2 regions of the Paenibacillus sp. FSL M7-1046 genome follow, and region 1 is predicted to be linked to the other one. Evidence: riboswitches for the same ligand, from Rfam matches in the RefSeq annotation. Region 1 holds a riboswitch; the other holds the start of a gene.
What was found. Region 1 has a riboswitch for cobalamin ahead of NYE29_RS07555 (anaerobic ribonucleoside triphosphate reductase). Riboswitches for the same ligand answer to the same signal wherever they lie in the genome.
Positions count from the first base shown of each region.

Region 2: another riboswitch for cobalamin. It lies ahead of NYE29_RS00465 (energy-coupling factor ABC transporter permease); the one in region 1 lies ahead of NYE29_RS07555 (anaerobic ribonucleoside triphosphate reductase).

Region 1 is NZ_JBBOXB010000001.1:1,758,845-1,763,130, forward strand. It holds gene NYE29_RS07550 (MTH1187 family thiamine-binding protein) at 26-334, opposite strand; cobalamin riboswitch at 768-999, shown strand; gene NYE29_RS07555 (anaerobic ribonucleoside triphosphate reductase) at 1,336-3,321, shown strand; gene nrdG (anaerobic ribonucleoside-triphosphate reductase activating protein) at 3,318-3,833, shown strand; gene NYE29_RS07565 (ribonucleoside-diphosphate reductase subunit alpha) at 4,040-4,286, shown strand, end outside.
Region 2 is NZ_JBBOXB010000001.1:129,234-133,519, reverse strand. It holds gene NYE29_RS00480 (alpha-N-arabinofuranosidase) at 1-925, shown strand, start outside; gene NYE29_RS00475 (DUF6171 family protein) at 939-1,214, shown strand; gene NYE29_RS00470 (ArsR/SmtB family transcription factor) at 1,418-2,395, opposite strand; cobalamin riboswitch at 2,559-2,747, shown strand; gene NYE29_RS00465 (energy-coupling factor ABC transporter permease) at 3,011-3,775, shown strand; gene NYE29_RS00460 (energy-coupling factor ABC transporter substrate-binding protein) at 3,775-4,071, shown strand; gene cbiQ (cobalt ECF transporter T component CbiQ) at 4,055-4,286, shown strand, end outside.

The sequences.
Region 1 (4,286 bases):
AACATTTTTTTACAACATCTGGGCTTCAATTCTCCTCCAGCTTGCGTTCAACGGACTGCAGCTTGCTGCGGCTTGTAGACGGCTTGTCGCGGCGGTCATCAATCTTCAGCGACGTGGATACCCGCTGCGCCCCGGCAGCGAAAGGTGACTCATGCAGCGCTTCTACGGCAGCGAGAATCCGCGGGATCGGCCCTTCGATAATCGTCCCCATGGATGTAAGCTCATAAGTGATCCCTTCCACTCCCCTGAGCACACGCTGCATATCGGCCACATAGCTGCTAAGGCTAGTGCTGCCTGTGCCGATCGGAATTACGGTTACTTCGCCAATTGCCATCCTGAATCCCTCCTTAATATGCTGTAAAGCAAAACCCTTTATGGAAACTTCCTCGTGGTAACTCATTCCGGACTATAAACCTAAAACTCCTGATACATGTCTCCGGCCTGTTCTTATTGTAGCAACTCCGCCGCACACCCACAAATCGCCGTAAAGATTGTTGCTCCATTTAACACCATCCGTAAACCTTCGTCCCCCCATATTTCTCCGTTAGGCATTCCAGTGTCACGCTCACTATATTTATGGAGTCTTTGTGGCATCTTTTAAGACAATTTATGACTTTATCCAGACACTTTTTGCACCCAACTTGTGGATTACCTGTGGACTAACTGTGGATCATTTGTGAGTAAAACCGCGGAACCCGCTCCCCGCGCGGAGTTTCAAAAAATGGTTTACAAACACAACATATTGGGTTATTTTTATCTAACGACAACAAAATATAGTGGAAACAGGTGTTTCGCTCTTTTATAGGGAGCTGAAGCTTAATAGGGAAACGCGGTGCAAATCCGCTGTGGTCCCGCCACTGTAACCGGATGCCTGCAGGCTTTCTGAAGCCCGCGAAGCAGCGTCTACCGGCAATAGCCACTGAGGGGCGGTAAAGCTCTCGGGAAGGCGCCGGAAGATTCACCGGAAGCCAGGAGACCTGCCTGTTTCGCCGACACCATCATTCATGCCTGCGAGGACCAGGTGAGGTGTCCGCAATGCGGCCTGCACAAGCAGACATAGCCTTCCCGTGTTTTAAGGAGCCAAGGCTGCCGATACCTGAAGGCGATAAACCGTTATCGCCCTCAGGTATCGGCTTCTGCGGAATATATAAGAACAGGACAGAGATTACCCCTGTCCCCTGCTTGTATGTTCATCAAGACAACCGGCAAATATCCTTGTAAGGATATTTCGTACGCATTCGGGCATTTTCCGCCTCCTCGGCGGGAGATGCTTTTTTACTGCTATCAGGAAGTATATACTTCGTTCTTACTATACCGAGGGGAGAGAGCTAGACAATGACGCTGCTGGAGAAACGGTACAACGGTGGACAAGCTGCACAGGAAGTTCTTTTGGAGGAAGTTATTCATTTGGGACGGGATATTATCGACAGCCGGGATTTGGATCTGCTGCGCGAGAATGCCAATTTGAACGGAGAAAGCTTCTCCGGCAAAATGAGCAAATTCGGCAGTGAATATTCCAAGTGGTATGCCCGCAACTTCACGATGCCGCCACAGCTCGTGCAGGCCATTCAGGATAATGTCGTGTACGTCCACGATCTGGATCAATACGCCATCGGAACGACCAACTGCATCTTCATCCCGTTTGAGCGCCTTCTCCGCGAAGGCTTCAATACCGGCAACGGCAGTGTCCGTCCTCCGAACTCAATTATGACTGCAATGTCGCTGGTGGCGATTATTTTCCAATCCCAGCAAAATGCCCAGTACGGCGGCGTATCCGCCAATAAACTGGATTACGACCTTGCCCCATACGTGACCAAATCCTTCGCTAAGCTGTTCCGCAAGGGACTGGAATACTTTGAAGAAGGACAAGCCGGTGATCACCTCGGCGAAATCACAATGAGCCGCAGCGATCTGGCGGAGCAGTACCCGCGCGCCTTCCGCTTTGCGCAGAAAGAGACCGAAAGCGAAACACTACAGGCAGCAGAGAGTATGATACATAATCTCAATACGATGTCCAGCCGTTCCGGCGGACAGATTCCTTTTACCAGCATCAACTATGGCACCTGCACCTCCCCCGAAGGCCAGCTTGTGATCAGCTCCCTGCTGACCGCCACCATGAACGGCCTCGGCAGCGGAGAAACACCGGTGTTTCCGATCCAAATCTTCAAATGCAAGCAAGGCGTCAACCAGCAGCAGGGCGATCCGAACTATGAGCTGTTTCTTAAAGCAGCCGAATGTTCCGCACGCAGACTGTATCCGAACTTTGCCAATCTGGATGCTCCGCTCAACATGCAATACTATGATCCGGCTGACCCGGACACTGAATTTGCTACGATGGGCTGCCGCACCCGGGTGCTGGGTGACCGTTTCGGACGCGATCACTGCTCAGGCAAAGGCAATCTGTCCTTCAACACCCTTAATCTGGTCCGTCTAGGCCTTGCTCACGGCACTGTGACAGGCCGCCGTCTTGCTCCCGACGAGGAAGGCTTCTACGACGACCTGAATCATTATATGGATATTGCGCTGGAGGGCCTGCTGCACCGTTTCCGGATCCAGGCGGCCCAAAAAGCCAAAGCCTCCGATTTCATGATGCGCGAAGGCGTCTGGGAAGGCGGCGAGCAGCTTGCTCCAGAGGACAGCGTAGGCGATCTGCTGAAGCACGGCAGTCTGTCGCTCGGCTTCATCGGTATGGCGGAGTGCATGAAGGCCATGTACGGCAAACATCATGGCGAGGACATGGAGGTCCATGCCAAAGCGCTCGCCGTTGTCCGCCATATGCGTGAGTACTGCGACCGCAAGAGCGAAGAACTTGATCTTAACATCACGCTGTTTGCAACACCTGCCGAAGGTTTGTCCGGCAAATTCACCAAGGTGGACCACAAGGTGCTTGGCTCAATTCCCGGCGTAACCGACCGCGAATATTATACGAACTCCTTCCACATTCCTGTGTATTACGAGATCAGTGCGGCCAAGAAGATTAGCCTTGAGGCCCCTTTCCATGAGTACTGCAACGCCGGAGCCATTTCCTATGTGGAACTGAACGGCAATGCCCGCAGCAACCCGGCGGCTTTTGTCAAAATCATCCGCTACGCGCTGGAGCAGGAAATCAGCTATTTCAGCATTAACCACCCGATTGACCGCTGCTCCGGCTGCGGCTATGAAGGGGTTATCGGCACGAACTGCCCTTCCTGCGGCGCGCATGAGCATGACACCCATATCCGCCGCCTGCGCCGGGTAACCGGATATTTGACCGGTGACTACCAGACCCGCTTCAACGCCGCCAAGCAGGCCGAAGTAAGAGACCGCATCAAGCATCTATGAATATTTGCGGCTACTACCCGGAATCAATTAATGAGGGAGAGGGCATGCGGGCCGTCCTCTTCCTCAGCGGCTGCCGCCACCGCTGCCCGGGCTGCTTCAATCCGAAAACGTGGAATTTCAATTTCGGTGAAGTGTTCACCCTGGAGCGGCAGCGTGAGATTATCGCTGAAATTGCTGCTAATCCGCTGCTGGACGGCCTGACGCTGGCCGGCGGGGACCCTTTTTTCTCGGCAGAAGAGGCTGCGGGCTTTATCCATGAGCTTCGCGCCGTACTGCCGGATTTCTCAATTTGGATTTATACCGGTTATACGTATGAAGAGCTGACGGCTTCTCCGGGCTCGCCGGAATGGAATCTGCTGGCCTTGTGCCATGTAGTGATTGACGGACGATTTGTAGAAGAGCTTAAAGATACTACCCTTCCCTACCGGGGAAGCAGCAACCAGCGGATTATCGACATTCCGGCCAGCCTTGCCGGCAAGGAAATCATCCATTGGCAGCCTGCTGTACTTTAGCTTCTTGGAAATATAAATTTCATGGTATACTTTAAGCTTCTGTTTTCCGCAGACTCGGATTCTAGCACGCGATACGATCTATCGCCTGTTTCGAAGGCAGCTTTGAAATGTCGGCTGAGCCGCCATTTCCTGGCCGCTTTCTGCGCTATAATATATCAATTTTTAATATTGAAAATTAAACCCAAATACGAAAGGATGAATCCCCTATGCCAGAACTCGTAGTGAAACCCGACAACCGCCAATTGGCTTTTGATCAAATCCGCCTCTCCGTTTACGCCGACCGTATCCTGAACGGCCTTGAGCAATTAAGCAAAGAAACCTTGCTGCGCGGGGTGCAGTCCAAGCTTCGCCGGAGTGAGGTCAGCGGAGAAGAAATCAGTAGTGCCTTCACCATGAGCGCCCTTGAGCTCGTAACCAAAGAAGAACCGGACTGGAAGTTCGCTGCTGCCCGCT
Region 2 (4,286 bases), 1.6 Mb from region 1:
CCGCCGGTATCAGACCTATGTGCGTAATTATGGAGACAATAAGATCCATCGCATTGCCTGCGGTCCAAATGTCGATGATTATCACTGGATGGAGGTCCTGATGCGTGAAGCCACCCGCTATATGGATTCCATCACACTTCATTATTACACCATTCCGGGTCCTGCCTGGGAACAGAAGGGGGCAGCTACCGGATTTGAAGCCGGCGAATGGTTTTCTACGCTGGAGAAGGCGCTGCGTATGGATGAGCTGGTAACCCGCCATAGTGTGATTATGGACAAATATGATCCGGAGAAACGTGTGGGCCTCATTGTCGATGAATGGGGAACCTGGTATGATGTTGAGCCTGGAACCAATCCCGGCTTCCTCTATCAGCAGAACACGATCCGTGATGCGCTGGTTGCCGGTGTAACCCTCGACATTTTCCATAAGCACAGCGGCCGCGTCCGGATGGCGAATATTGCCCAGACGATCAACGTGCTGCAGGCTGTAATTCTTACTGAAGGCGAGAAAATGCTCCTGACTCCTACGTACCACGTATTCAATATGTACAAGGTGCATCAGGATGCGGAACTGCTTGATCTGTCGCTGGAGAGTGGCACCTATAGCTTCGAAGGCCGCGAGATTCCGGAAGTCTCGGCCTCAGCTTCCATTACGGCGGAGGGTGTAATTCATGTCAGCCTGTGCAACCTGAATCATGCTGCTGCAGCATCACTTCCGCTGGAGCTGCGCGGACTTGCCGGGAAAGAGGTTGAAATTACAGGAACGACGCTGGCCGGAACAGCAATTGATGCCCACAATACATTCAGCCAGCCGGAGGCAGTGACGCCACAGCCGTTTACGGGCTTTAAGCTGGAAGGCGGCAAGCTTAACGTTGAGCTGCCTCCGATGTCGGTGACCGTGCTGGAAATTACCCCGAAGGCTTAAGGGAGCATCCGTTATGAGCACTTTATCAACCTGCAAGGGCTGCCGGGAAGAGTACAAGGTGACGGATGCCCAGATTGCCCGGATTCTGGCTTCATCAATGTTCACCCCGGACAACACCGCTTCAGATGAAGTATACAGGGAGCGTGTTGCCCTTTGCTCAGCTTGTCCGAAGCTCCAGGATGGCGTAACATGCACGGCCTGCGGCTGTATCATACCGGTCGTGGCCAAGCTGAAGGAGCGCGGCTGCCCGTTGCCGGGCGGCGGTTTGTGGAGTCCGGTCACGGAGTAGCGTTCCGCCAAGCCGTTGGAGAGCCTTTGTCACAGAGGAAGCATCATTGGCTGTGAATACCGGAAAGTGCACCCTGGAGTCCCAGGCATACTGAAACATTAAACGCCCTCATCACTCGTGGATACAATACCGCGAGGGATGGGGGCGTTTATGTGAGAAGAGAAGAATATATATGCGGACTTTACAGTGAAGGCATCGCTTGGCTAGGAAACTGTCCCATTCCCATTGTCAGCACCTGCTGCTGCATCCCTTTTATCCGCGTCAGCACCATTGAATCCATCGGTATAGAACAGCTCTACGACCAGATCCTCGTTGTAATTGCCGAAGCCTTTGCCGAATAAGGTGAGCCCGCCGATATGTTCGGCATCCTCTTCCACCGAGAGCCTGAAGGTCCACTGCTTGTTGCGGATTGCAACCTGCTCCAGCGTAATGTCTGAGAGTTTTAAGCCGTCCATATAGGTTCCTTTTGGGGTAATGTGCAGCTGCTTGAGCAGGCCGTATTGATTGGTGTACGCCGGCCACCAGGCAGGGGTATATTTCCCCGGGCTGTCTCCGTAATCGCCTGGGCTAGTCCAATACCCGAGCTTCTGGCCATTCAGCGTAAACGCAATATCCGAAGGCCAGTTATTATTGGTTGAGGGTGCTTCGGAGGCAATCTCCATCGTAATGATGAGCTCCTCCGGCTGCTGGCTGGACAACAGGAAGTTGGGTATTTTGTATTCGACATAACCTTTGCCAAACCAGAGAATTCCGGCATTCATCCGCTCCATATCCCAGAAATAACGGGGATCGTCGAAGCTGCCGATGATATGCTCGGTAGTGGCCAGCCCGCAGGTTGGCTCTATCTCAAAATCGGAATAATGTCCGACCGGTATTTCTTTCCGGTGACCCTTGCGCTCTGCTTTGGCCTGGAGTGGGAAGATAATCTCGACCCCTTCAGCGGCAAGAGAACAAATCTTTTGCAGTCCGCTTCGTCCGGGAGCCATATGGGTGCGGATCAGTCCGGCCGTTTCCAGCTTACGCACATGCATTGTCATAATGGCGCTGCTCAGCTTGACCGCTCCCGCCAATTCCTTTACATTCATGGGCTGAACAGCAAGCAGCTGCAGCATTCGCAGACGTACAGCGCTTGAGAGCGCCTCGTACACCGGCAGGGAATCTTCGGTAAGATCAACTTTCATTTTCTGGGTACGCCTCCGGATTCAAGTTATATAGTTAATAATTATATTACTTAAATGGCTTTCTTACAACCCGTTGGGTTCACCGGATGGTGTGCTGGAGAACTTTGCCGCTCCACTTTTATCACAGACACCACCCGGCGAAGTCCACTATAATGTACAGGATAAATTAGCGATAAGACAAGGTGCCCTTGTAACTACAAGGGGTAACAGGGAATCGGGTGCAAATCCCGAGCGGTCCCGCCACTGTAAGGAAGAGCTGAACTTCAGCATGTCACTCGGCAAACAGCCGGGGAAGACGAAGGAAGGCGTTATGATCCCGAGCCAGGAGACCTACCTTGTTTGCGCGCACCACGACTCTACGCGGATAGGAGCGGTGTACGAATTGGTTAAAGAGATGAAGGCATGCAGTTTTGGGGACGGTGGATTTTGAAGATTTGGTGCAGAGCAAGTGCCAGCTTCAGCTCCCCCGCATTACAATTCTGCGAATTCTCCGCGATGTTGCAGCGGTACCACCATCTCTTACATATCTGATGACGTACATAGCACTCCCACCCCCCGGGGCGGGAGTTTTTGATTTGATGCGGCACAAAATGACGAATCCATGGAGGGAAAAGGATGAACAAACGCAAGTTTTGGAGTTTTGCTGCACTCATTGCCGGATTTACCGTTTATTTTTTGCTGAATGAGCCGGGCACGGCCAACGCGATGCATATTATGGAGGGTTTTCTGCCGGTAGGCTGGGCCGTATTCTGGTGGGTGGCGTTTCTGCCGTTTTTTACCCTTGGAGTCCTTAAGCTGAAGAAAATGACCAAGGACAACCCGGAGCTGAAGCTGCTGCTTGGGCTGGCGGGTGCATTTACCTTTGTATTGTCGGCACTCAAAATGCCTTCCGTAACCGGAAGCAGCTCCCATCCTACAGGAACGGGACTTGGTGCTGTAATGCTGGGGCCGCTGCCGATGAGCGTAATCGGGTCTGTTGTGCTGCTGTTTCAGGCGCTGCTGCTGGCGCACGGGGGGATAACGACACTCGGTGCGAATGCATTTTCGATGGCGGTGGCCGGTCCTTTTGCCGGGTATGCGGTCTATAAGCTGCTGATGAAGGTGAATGGGCGTGAAAAGCTGGCAGTCTTTATGGCGGCGGCAGTGGCTGATCTCATGACGTATGTGGTGACCTCGGTTCAGCTTGCAGTGGCTTTTCCGGCGGCAGACGGGGGTGTGCTGGCTTCTCTGATTAAGTTCGGCGGTATTTTTGCCGTGACGCAGATTCCGCTCGCCATCAGCGAGGGGCTGCTGACCGTGCTGCTCTGGAACTGGCTAAAATCCTACAGCCCGAATGAGCTGTCGCTGCTGAAACGGCAAACCAAGGGAGGAAGTCTGTGATGAGCAATAAGTGGAAAAATGGGTTGATGCTGCTGGCGGTGATTTTGCTGGTGGTGCTGCCTCTGCTGCTGGTGAACGGGGAATTCGGCGGGGCTGACGATGCCGCAGAGGGTGTAATTACGGAGATCGATCCCGGTTATGAGCCGTGGTTCAAACCGCTGACTGAACTGCCTGGAGAAACGGAAAGCATGCTGTTCGCGCTGCAGGCGGCGATCGGGGCCGGAGTGATTGGCTATTCCATCGGCCTGCTGAAAGGCAGACAGGACCGGCGCAAGCTTAATGATCAGAAGAATTGATGCGTTATCCTACAGCAATGCGCTGAGGCAGCTGCCCGCGATGTGGAAAGGCCTGTTCGCAGCAGTCATGTTCATCCTTTCCTATGCGCTTCATCCGGCCTTGCAGCTTGTGATTGCGGGCTGGATGACCGTGTGGTGCGTCCTGTACGCCAAAATCCCGCTGCGCGCCTACGGCCTGCTGTTTGGTACGGCACTTTTGTTCTTTTGTCTGAGCC